One region of the Hymenobacter sp. DG01 genome, then DNA from elsewhere that is predicted to be linked to it. Evidence: riboswitches for the same ligand, from Rfam matches in the RefSeq annotation. Region 1 holds a riboswitch; each other region holds the start of a gene.
The links. Region 1 has a riboswitch for S-adenosylmethionine ahead of FGZ14_RS00910 (TonB-dependent receptor). Riboswitches for the same ligand answer to the same signal wherever they lie in the genome.
Positions count from the first base shown of each region.

Region 2: another riboswitch for S-adenosylmethionine. It lies ahead of FGZ14_RS09025 (RimK family alpha-L-glutamate ligase); the one in region 1 lies ahead of FGZ14_RS00910 (TonB-dependent receptor).
Region 3: another riboswitch for S-adenosylmethionine. It lies ahead of FGZ14_RS17945 (O-acetylhomoserine aminocarboxypropyltransferase/cysteine synthase family protein); the one in region 1 lies ahead of FGZ14_RS00910 (TonB-dependent receptor).

Region 1 is NZ_CP040936.1:231,480-235,126, reverse strand. Features, by position in the region: gene FGZ14_RS00910 (TonB-dependent receptor) at 1-1,865, opposite strand, end outside; SAM riboswitch class I at 2,345-2,436, opposite strand; gene FGZ14_RS00905 (hypothetical protein) at 2,704-3,147, opposite strand; gene FGZ14_RS00900 (PepSY domain-containing protein) at 3,144-3,647, opposite strand, start outside.
Region 2 is NZ_CP040936.1:2,150,461-2,154,107, forward strand. Features, by position in the region: gene FGZ14_RS09020 (hypothetical protein) at 1-796, opposite strand, end outside; SAM riboswitch class I at 1,171-1,265, shown strand; gene FGZ14_RS09025 (RimK family alpha-L-glutamate ligase) at 1,661-2,695, shown strand; gene FGZ14_RS09030 (LLM class flavin-dependent oxidoreductase) at 2,699-3,647, shown strand, end outside.
Region 3 is NZ_CP040936.1:4,223,369-4,227,015, forward strand. Features, by position in the region: gene metX (homoserine O-acetyltransferase) at 1-781, opposite strand, end outside; gene FGZ14_RS17945 (O-acetylhomoserine aminocarboxypropyltransferase/cysteine synthase family protein) at 1,014-2,402, opposite strand; SAM riboswitch class I at 2,786-2,899, opposite strand; gene FGZ14_RS17950 (LysM peptidoglycan-binding domain-containing protein) at 3,263-3,565, opposite strand.

The DNA.
Region 1 (3,647 bases):
TCTTCCTCACTCAGGCGCCAGCCCAGGCCCACGGCCGGGAAGTAGCCCCAGCGGTTGTCGGCCCCGAAGCGGGAGGAAGCGTCGGCCCGCAAGCTCACGTCGGCGGTATAGCGCTGCTTGAAGCTGTAGGTAGCCTTGCCAAAAAACGACAGCAGCCCTGCCTGGGAGCGGGACGAAGAGCCCGTTTGAGTAGCTGCCGAGGCGATGCTGGTCAGGTCGTTGCTCGGGAATTGCTGGCCCGAAAGGCTGGTGCGCTGAAAGGTATTTTTCTGGATAGTATTACCCACCAAGGCCTGCAGGGAGTGGTTTTCCCCGAAATCCACCGAGTAGTTTAGGGTCTGCTCGTTGAGCAAGGTAATGTCGCGCGACAGGAAGGAGGTAGCCGTGCCCCGGGGCTGCCCGGCCAGGATGAGCGTGTTGTTGAAGTTGTTCTCATACATGTCGTTGAAGTCGATGCTCCAACTGCTGCGCAAGGTCAGGTGCTTGCCAAACTGGTACTGCCCGTACACGTTCGAGATGACGCGCGAGCCCACCGCGTCGTTGTTCAGGTTGCCAATCAGGGCCTGGTGGTTGTCGAAGGAGCCGTACTTGGCGTAGGTACCGTCGGGGTTGTAGATGGGCAGATTGGTGCGCGGAAACAGGGCCGAGTTGATGACCCCCACCGGGTTGTTGTCGTTGCTGCTCACGTTGCGGTGGGTGCGCGTGAGGGCCGTGCTCGTGCCGATGCGCAGCCTATCCGTCACGGAGTTATCCAGGTTTACGCGGAGGCTAAACCGGTCGAAGTTGGTGGGCCGGGCAATGCTTTCTTGCCGGAAATACCCGCCCCCCACGTAGAACTGCGTTTTGGCTGAGCCCCCAGCCGCCGACAGCTCATAGCTCTGGGTTTGGGCTGTGCGGAACACATCAGAGAGCCGGTCGTAGGTTTGCTGCTCCTCGGGCAGGCCGCGCCCCCCGGAGGCCACCGAGCGGTAGGGCAGTTGAGTGGGGTTGCCGCCGTCGTTCAGGAACCGCTCGTTTTCCAGCTGGGCCAGCTCCTGGCCGCTCACCAGCTCATACTGCTTGGGTGCCTTCGACCAGCCGTGGTAGGTATTGAAGGTGATACGGGTTTTGTCGCCGGCCTTGCCACGTTTGGTGGTGATGAGTACTACCCCGTTGGCCCCCCTCGAACCGTAAATGGCTGTGGCGTTGGCGTCCTTCAGGATTTCGATGCTCTCAATGTCCTGGGGGTTGATGTCGGCCAGCGGGTTGCTGGATACCTGGTTGCCCAGACCGGTGGCAATCAGGTTGGTGTTGTTGATGAATACCCCATCCACCACGTACAGCGGGTCATTGCTGGCATTCACGGAGTTACTACCCCGGATGCGGATGAACACCCCGCCCCCCGGCACCCCCGAGTTGGCCGATACCTGCACGCCGGGCGCTTTGCCCTGCAGCAGTTGGTCGGGGCTGGCCGCCGGAATATCCTTGAGCGCGTCGCCCTTCACCGAGCTAATGGCGCTGGTCAGGGTTTTGCGGTTTTGCTCGCTGTAGCCCGTTACCACCACTTCCGAGAGCTGCTTCACATCAGCTTTCAGGGCTACGTTGATGGGGCCGCCGGTAGCTGCCACGGCCTGGCTTTCGTAGCCCACGGCGCTGATGGTCAGGATAGTGCTGCCGGGCGGCAGGGTCAGAGAGAACGAGCCATCGGGCCCGGTGGAGGCACCCACGGTGGTGCCTTTCACCACTACCGTCACGCCCGGCAAGGGGCTGCGGTCCGTGGCATCCACAATGGTACCAGTTACGGTGGAGGCGGCCGTCTGGGCGAAGCTCGCTGGGGCCAGGCCTGCCACCACTGCTGGCACCGCCAGAAGGGTAGAGGATTTCATATGCAGGAAAGAGTTGGAAGGTGAGCACACCACTTCCCGGCCAGCCCCGGCACGGGGGCCGCGTTGGCAAAGCTGGAAGTGGACGCAAAGGGGTGAAAACCCAGGAGCGGAAGCCTTCTGCCCAAATCCGGCTCGTGCACAGCCGGAAGCTATTCGGTCGGCGGGAGCCAACGGAACTAGCGGTTTACAGGAAGAGAAAGCGCCGCGGGGCGGCTACTCGGCAGCCGAAGTAACCGGCCGACAAGGAAAGCCCTCAGGCCTGACAGGCCCGGGTAATGCGTAGGAAAGTTGCGCGCTACCGCACTACCCTACCGGAGCAAGCAAAAAGCAAGTAAGGGAATCTCCCTCCGCCTTAGCAGCCCATGCCCAGCATCCGCATACAGACGAGGCCACGCATCAGGCCACAACAGGCAGGCTGAGGCGCAACGTGACGATGGGTACTGCTGGGGATGCTGGTGAAGGACTTCACGGCGTTGTTGTTTTTATATGGTCAGGACTTGGCACCGTTCCGGATGTTCCGGGGGTTGTCGGCGGTTCATCGAGCCTGTCTCTCCGCGCCTCTGTATAAAAACAATCCTTTGTGAGAGAAAGAATTGGTGCTGTAAATGTACAAGCGGAATTTTCAGAAATGCAAATCCTTCGTTCGAATTAATCTTTGGCCAGTACAAACCAAAGGTTTTGCTGGCCCTTACTCGTATTCATTCTTCGGCTTTCAGCAGTTAAGCCAATACTATATCGTTACTATCTACGTAGCCTGTACAATGCGTATGCCCGGGCCACTGTTGATTAAACCAGTGACACGGGCATGCGTGCTACATAAACTATTATAGTCAGATACTTACCTCACAGCTTTGGCCGAATCCAGGGCAGCGGTCATCTGGCGTTCTAAATCCGTTAGCTCCTGCGCTTCGGCAGCCCAAAAATCCTCGTATTGGTGGGCGGTCAGCTGCACAGTGTCGGGTTCTTTGTACTGGTGCATCCAGGTCATCATGGCGGCATCGGCGCGGCGCAAGCCCCTGATGATGCGGTGCAGGCGCTCGGCTTTGGCTTGGCCCGAGGTGGTAGTAGAATCCAGGCCAACGAGCTGGGCGGCGAGGCGCTGGCGTTCCGATATGAGTCCATCCATGCGGGCCATCAGCTCGTCGTGGTGGCGCATAACGGCCGCACGGGTAGCGGGTGTTTTGCTTTCCAGCGGCTGATTTTCTTGGGGCTGGCAGGCCACTGCGAGCAGGGAAAGAGCTGCGTAACGCAGCCGTAAACTCAAGTTCATTGGGACGCTCATTTCATCTTGATAAATAGCCACAAGCCCAGCACCGACACGGCCAATACGCCGGCGGCAGCCAGCATCGTGATGATGTCACGGATGTTTTTGCCCAGCTCCCCGGCGGCGTGGTACTTGTGCAGGAAGGCGAAGCTCAGGCCTTCGTAGCGGGCTACATTCTCGACGCGGGCGGCGAGGCGGCCGGTAGCGGGTTCCACGTACAAGGTGGTTTTCTGCGGGGTATTGTAGGCCACTTTCATAACGGGCAGGCGCTTGTTGATGAAGCCGTACTCGCCTTCGAAATGATCCACCAGGGTAGGTTTGCCGCTCATGGCAGGGGTAGCACCACCCCCGGCTTGTTGCAGGAAGGTGTTAGCCAGAAACGCCGCGTAGTGAGTGGCGCCGTCGGGCAGCAGCTGGCCGGTAGCGGCATTGTAGTAGACTACGGGGGTAGCGCGCACCGCTTCCACTGGCTGGCCGGTGCTGGCGCCGGCCGCCGGGCCGGTGGGCTTTTCTGCCGG
Region 2 (3,647 bases), 1.9 Mb from region 1:
GGGTTTGGTCGGCGGCGTTGTTGTTGCCGGTCTGCTGAATGAAAGCGGCAGAAGACGCACCTCCCTGGCTAAGCTGCGACTGAGTAGCCGCGTTGTTATTGCCCTGCTGCCCGATGGTGGCGGTCATGTAGCTGCCGGCGTTTTGCTGCTGTTGGCCGGCCGAGTTATTGTTGCCTTGCTGCAGCACGCTGGCCGAGGCCGACTGGCCCGAAACGCTCTGCTGCTGACTGGATGTGTTATTAGCCCCCAGCTGTCGGGCCGTAGCAGTACCGCCAAATACGTTGGTATTCTGGTCCTGGGTAGCGCGGTTATTATTTCCGGCAGCCTGGTAAATCTCGGCATAGGCGTTGCGGCCGCTCTGGTTTTGGGTGGCGTAGTTGGCCCCGCTCACCTGCTCAATGAAAGCACTGTGGCTGAAGCCCCCCTGGAACTGGCTGGCGTAGTTGCCGTTGCTGCCGGCGGCCGTGGAGCCCTGCCGGATGAAGGCCCTGTTGGCGCCCCTGCTTTCATCGGAAAGCTGTGTCTGAATGGCCTGTTGGCGGTTGCCCATCTGGTCAGCCTGCGCCGTATGCTGGATGCCGGCCTGAGTTTGGGTTACTTCGTTGTTGTTGCCACTGCTGCTGCCCCCGTTCACGGCCGCGTCGTTCTGGTGCGCAATGGCCGTATTCGCCCGGCCTAGCTGCTCCACCGTCACGCGGTTGTTGTTGCCGTAGCTGGTAGATGTTTGGATGTTGTTCTGCGCTGTGGCAGCGCCGCTGGTCAAAAGAGCAGCAAAGAGTACTCCGGTTGCTTTCATGCTGATAGAAGGATATAAAAGTGGGAATGAGACACGCCCTGCAAGCCATTCAGGAAATCAATATGAATAAATATGAGAAGATATAGTTATATTAAAAATTATTTAAGTGCATTTTATTAGCAATAAGGCCAGATTCATTCCAAAGTCCTTACAAGCCCATTTTATTCTTATAAAATTCTGTCCATCAGATTTTTTAGTAGCCTTCTGCTAACCCGGCTAGTGCACAAGGCAGCACCTGCACCCTACACACCGCATGTGCGCTGGGGCCTACGCTGCCTACCCCCTGCTGCCTAAGCGGCGCGCAAAGAAAATTTGGCTTTCTGGACCCGGCCGCTTTACCTTTGCCGCACTCAATTCTTTACCTGAAAGGATTGTTTTTATACAGAGGCGTGGAGAGACAGGCTCGACGAAACGCCGGCAACCTTCCGTAGCAGTACGGAAACGGTGCCAAGTCCTGACCATATAAAAACAACGTACCGTGAACCGCTTCCCGCACTTCGCCCCCACTCCTGCCACCCTTGCTTCTGTACAGCATGGCTGTTGTGGCACGTGTTGTTGGGCCGTCTGTACGCCGCTGGCCGGGTAGAGCTGCCGGTTCATTAGCCCCCGGCCGGGGCAATTCTGCGTTTCACGGGTGCCGCAACTGCCGTAAGGGCAGAGCAATGGCTACGGCCTGACCGCGCCCGCCTACTTCCTTCCCGGCTCCGGGCCCCTCTTCCCTACCCCCTTATCCTTGCCCAACCCGGAATGTGTTCGGGCGGTTGCGTGGCGTCTTTGCGCCCGGCCTAACTTCCGGAGGTTCTGGCGGTTGTAGGGGGTAGCGTTTTCCGCTGACTTCAACTATCTGTTTCTTCTTCCCTTCTCATGTCGCAGCCTTCAAAGCCCATTGGCATTTATTTCGAGCATCCCGAATGGTTTAAGCCCCTGTTTGCCGAGCTGGACCGCCGGGGCCTGCCCTACGAAAAAATCGACGCCGCCCACCACCTCTTCGACCCCGCCGAAACCGAGAGCCGCTACTCCCTGGTGGTCAACCGCATGAGCTCCTCGGCTTATCTGCGCGGGCACGGCCAGGGCATCTTCCATACGGCCGGCTACGCCACCCACCTGGAGCGCATCGGCACGCGCATCATCAACGGCTCGGCGGCCACGGCCATCGAAACCAATAAGGCCCGCCAGCTCAGCCTGTTCGCCTCGCTGGGCCTGAAATTCCCGAAGTCCTTCGTGATTAACCACGCCTCCCGGGTGCCCGACGCGGCCCGGCAGCTGCAGTTTCCCATCGTGGTGAAGGTAAACATCGGGGGTAGCGGCGCAGGCATCATCCGCTTCGATACCATGGAGGGGGTAGAGGCCGCCGTAGCCGCCGGACAGATTGACCTCGGCATCGACCAGACGGCGCTGGTGCAGGAGTACGTGGCGCCTCGCGGCGGCCACATTCACCGCGTAGAAACCCTGAACGGTAAGTTCCTCTACGCCATGAAGGTGTACACCACCGGTGAGAGCTTTAACCTGTGCCCCGCCGAAATCTGCCAGATTCCGGAAGAGCCTGCTGCCGGCGACTTCTGCCTCACCGAAGCCCCCAAAAAGGGTATTCAGGTAGAAGCCTTCACGCCTCCCGCCGAGGTAGTAGAAGCCGTGGAGCGCATCGTGGCCGCCGCCAAAATCGACGTGGGCGGCATTGAGTATCTGGTGGATGACCGCACCGGCGACGTGCTGTTCTACGACGTGAATGCCCTGTCTAACTTCGTGGCCGACGCCGTGAATGTGGTGGGCTTTGACCCCTACGCCCGCTTCGTGGACTACCTCGAAACCCAGATCGGGGCTTCGAACCCCGGCAGCCAGCCCGTTGCCGCTGATGCCGTTTCTTCCACCCAACAGCCGGTAGCGGCTTCCATTCACTAAGCCATGCGGTACGGATATTGGATGCCTGTTTTTGGCGGGTGGCTGCGCAATGTTGAGGACGAAAACATGCGCGCCGACTGGGACTACGTGAAGACGCTGGCCCAGCGCAGCGAGGACCTCGGCTACGACTTGTCCTTGATTGCTGAGCTCAACCTCAACGACATCAAGGGCGAAGAAGCCCCGTCGTTGGACGCCTGGAGCACGGCGGCGGCTCTGGCTGCCGTAACCAAGAAGATCGAGCTGATGGTGGCCGTGCGGCCCACTTTCCACTCGCCGGCTTTGCTGGCGAAGCAAGCTGCCAACATTGACCACATCAGCGGGGGTAGGATTTCCTTGAACGTGGTGTCGTCGTGGTGGCAGGATGAGGCCAAGAAGTACGGCGTGCACTTCGAGCAGCACGACGACCGGTACGCCCGCACCGCCGAGTGGCTGCACGTAGTGGACAACCTCTGGAAGCAGGACCACTTCACCTTCGAGGGCAAGTTCTATAAGGTGACGGACTCCATTCTGCAGCCCAAGCCCGTGTCGCGCCCCCGGCCGTTCATTTACGCCGGTGGCGAATCGGAGGCGGCCAAAAACCTGATTGCCGCCCAGTGCGACGGCTACGTGATGCACGGCGACGAGCCCCAGGCCATCGGCCGCCGCATCCGGGACCTGCAGGAGCGCCGCGACCGGCTGGGTTTACCGCCCATGAAGTTCGGGGTAGCGGCTTACAGCATTGTACGCAACACCGAGGCCGAGGTGAAGAAGGAGCTGGAGCGCATTACCAACGTGCAAGGCTCGGCGGCGGGCTACAAAAACTACCAGCAGTGGCTGGCCGGCACCCAATTGGAAAACCAGGTGAGCCTGCAGGACTACTCGGTTTCCAACCGTGGCCTGCGCTCCGGCCTCACCGGTACCCCTCAGCAGGTAGCCGACCGCATCGGCGAGTTTGAAGCCGTGGGCGTGGACC
Region 3 (3,647 bases), 740 kb from region 1:
TGGCGAGGTAGTCCGTCAGCTTCGTGTCGTCGGTGTCCGTCTGGGTTTGGCCGTAGGCTTGGTAGCTGCGGTAGCTGAGCAGGGCCAGGGCCCGGGCTGCCCGCAGGCCCGCCGCACCACCTTCGGGCGTGGCGGTGGGGTAGGAGGGGTCGGCGAAGATGGCCAGCCGCTGGGCCTCGTTGAAGGCAATACCCCAGGCCGAGTGCCGGGCGTTGGTAGCCAATAGCACTAAGTTCTCGAACAATTCGGGCCGTTGCACTGCCCATTCCACGGCCTGCTGCCCCCCCAGAGAGCCCCCAATCAAGGTATGAATAGAGGTCAGGGCCAGGTGCTCGCGCAGAGCTTCGTGAGCCGCTACCATGTCGCGGATGGTGAGCAGCGGAAACTCGTGGTAGGCTACCTGTTCGGTCAGCGGGTCGGGGGTGAGCGGGCCGGTAGTGCCGTAGCAGGAGCCCAGCACATTGGCACACACAATAAACCAGTCGGCCGGATCGAAATGGCAGGCGGGGCCAACTAGGCCGGGCCACCAGCTTAGTACATCAGCATTAGCCGTAAGGGCATGGCACACCCACACCACATTGTCGCGGGCGGCATTGAGGCGGCCGTAGGTATGATAGGTAACTTCTACCCGGGGCAGCGTGGCCCCGCTTTCCAGTCGCAGAGGCCGGGGTAGGCGGAACAGGTGTGGTTCGTCGGGCTCAGGCATACTAGGAGCAGCCGGCAGCTGAAGCGGCGCCAGGGAGCTTCTCACGGGAGCCGTAGGAGTATCAGTCGTCTTCACAGGAGAAAATCCTTGCCGCGTCATCCTGACGCATAGTGGTGGTAATGCGCGAAAACCTAGCCCGCGGGCGGAGCCGATTCTGCCCGGCTCCGCCCCGGCTAAGCGCGGGCGGCTGTCTGCTGAAGATTCCTCTCTCACAAAAAACTTCAGCGCCTACCCGCTTACCGCGGTGCTGGAAGAAGCTACCTGGCGGCTCTCTCACCTGCCGCCAGGAATCAACCCCTCTCAAGTGCTAGACTTCCAGCGTAGCGGCATGTTCTACTTCCGGCTCGGGTAGCAGGGTGCTACCGGCTTCCTCAGAAGAAACCGAGGCTGCGTTGCGCACGGCGTCAAAGGCTTGCGCCAGATCGGCCCGGATGTCTTCAAAGTGCTCAATGCCTACCGAGAGGCGCAGCAGGGTAGGCGTTACGCCGGCCGCGCGCTGCTCCTCGTCGGAGAGTTGCTGATGGGTAGTGGCCGAGGGCTGAATGATCAGCGTCTTGGCGTCGCCTACGTTTGCCAGGTGGCTCACCAGCTTCAGGTTGTCAATAAACTGCGTAGCGGTTTCCTTGCTGCCTTTGATGGCGAAGGTGAGAACCCCGCCGTAGCCGCGCTTCAGGTATTTCTGGGCCAGGGTGTGGTAGGGGCTGCTCTTAAGGCCGGGGTAGTTCACGGCCTCTACCTGCGGATGCTGTTCCAGCCAGGTAGCCACGCGCAGGGCGTTTTCCACAGTGCGGTCTACGCGCAGGCTCAGCGTTTCCAAACCCTGAATCAGCTGCCAGGCGTTGAATGGGCTCTGGGATGGGCCAAAGTCGCGCAGGCCCTCTACCCGTGCCCGGATGATAAAGGCAATGTTGCCAAATGGTCCGCCCTTCCCGAACACATCATTAAACACCAGCCCGTGGTAACCTTCCGAGGGCTCCGTGAACTGCGGGAACTTGCCGTTGCCAAAGTCATAGGTGCCGCCATCCACAATCACGCCCCCAATACTAGTGCCGTGGCCACCAATCCACTTCGTAGCCGATTCTACCACAATGTGCGCGCCGTGCTCCAAGGGGCGGAAAAGGTAGCCCCCGGCCCCAAAGGTATTGTCTACAATCAGGGGAAGGTCGTGCTTGTTGGCAATGGCGGCAATGCGCTCAAAGTCCGGAATGCTGAAGCTGGGGTTACCAATGGTTTCCAGGTAAAGAGCCTTGGTGTTCTCATCAATCAGGGCCTCAAACTTCTCCGGCTGGTCGCCGTCGGCGAAGCGCACCTCAATGCCCAGGCGCTTGAATGCCACCTTGAACTGGTTGTAAGTGCCGCCATACAGGTGGGTGGTGCTCACAAAATTGTCGCCGGCCTGCAGAATGTTGTTCAGGGCAATGAACTGCGCGGCCTGCCCCGAGGAAACGGCCAAGGCCGCTACGCCACCTTCCAGCGCCGCTACCCGCTGCTCGAACACGTCAGTAGTCGGGTTCATGAGGCGGGTGTAGATGTTGCCAAACTCCTTCAGCGCAAACAGATTAGCACCGTGCTCGGCGTTCTTGAACACATAGCTGGTGGTCTGGTACAGCGGCACGGCGCGGGAACCGGTTACGGGGTCGGGCTGCTGGCCAGCGTGGAGTTGGAGGGTCTCGAAGTGGAGGTTCTGCGTGGACATGGCAGGGCAGGGTTAAAGGCCGTTTGGGTATGGAAGAGGGAGCGAAAACGCTGGAAGAGAGCCACGACAAGGCGTAGCGAGGGCCGCACCCGAACCAGCATGGAGTTGCTCCGAAAGCCAGTTGCGATGCGCAGAACCTGAGTGCCGCTGCGGGTCACCGAGGGTTCAGGCCGGAAAAAGGGGTAGGGATGTTGGGTAGCCGCTCAGGGCTAGCAACAGCAACAACAGGCGCTACAGCAGCGCATTCGCATTCGCCGGTTTGCGGCAGTGGCTGGAGCAGCTACCGAAACGCAGAAAGCCCACGGCGAGGCGATACGCGACAAAGCGACCGGGGCGTTGGGGGTGAAGGGGGCGAAAGCGAAGGTGTTTTCCATGGTACTCCTGAGTTATATGCCCCGCCAGCAAAAGCTTGGTCGGGCAGGAATTGGCACCTTTCGCGCGGTCGAAGGTTGCCAGCGGGTCACGGAGCCTGTTCTCTCGCCGCTTCTGTATAAATCTTATGAAAACTATCCCGCCGCGAGCGGGAGAGTACCGGGTTGGTATTGCAAAGGTATAGTGCTGTTTTTGATATATGCAATAGGTGGTTGAAAAATATTATTTCCGCTTGCTATTGTTACTGTGGAGTTTGAGGATAATTATTTTTTGTATTTAATAGGTTGATTTTCAATGGATAAATCCTGTGAAAAATCAGCAGGGTTTAAGCTTGAGCGAAGGGGTAGGTCCTTGCCCATTGATGAAAATAATTGCCCTCGGTACTCAATCTGAGTACTCGGTGTTTGCAAAAAGGGACTGCTAAAAAGCAAAAAAGCCACTCATGGCAGAGTGGCTTTTTTAGGATATTTCGAAGCTGAGGTTAAGGTTTATAGCTTGGGCAGCGTCAGCACCTGGCCTACTTCGATGTGGTCGGGGTTAGAGCCGATGATGCTTTTGTTGGCATCATAAATCTGATGCCATTTGGCAGCATCGCCGTAATGATGCTTAGCGATTTTGGAAAGCGAGTCGCCGCTCACTACCGTGTAGGTTTCGCCTTGGGCAGCAACCGGAGCAGCGGCGGGCTGGTTGGCGTTGCCAAAGAAATCGGTAGCGCCGCCGGCAGCGGGTTTAGCAGCGGGTTGAACAGGCTTTTTTTCGCCGTCGTTAGAGAGAAAATCAAACAGTCCCATGGTCGTAAAGTCAGGTAAGGGTGGAGAAATCAACCGACTACCAAGTGCATAAACGGGGTCGGTAGGGAGTATTACGCCAAGG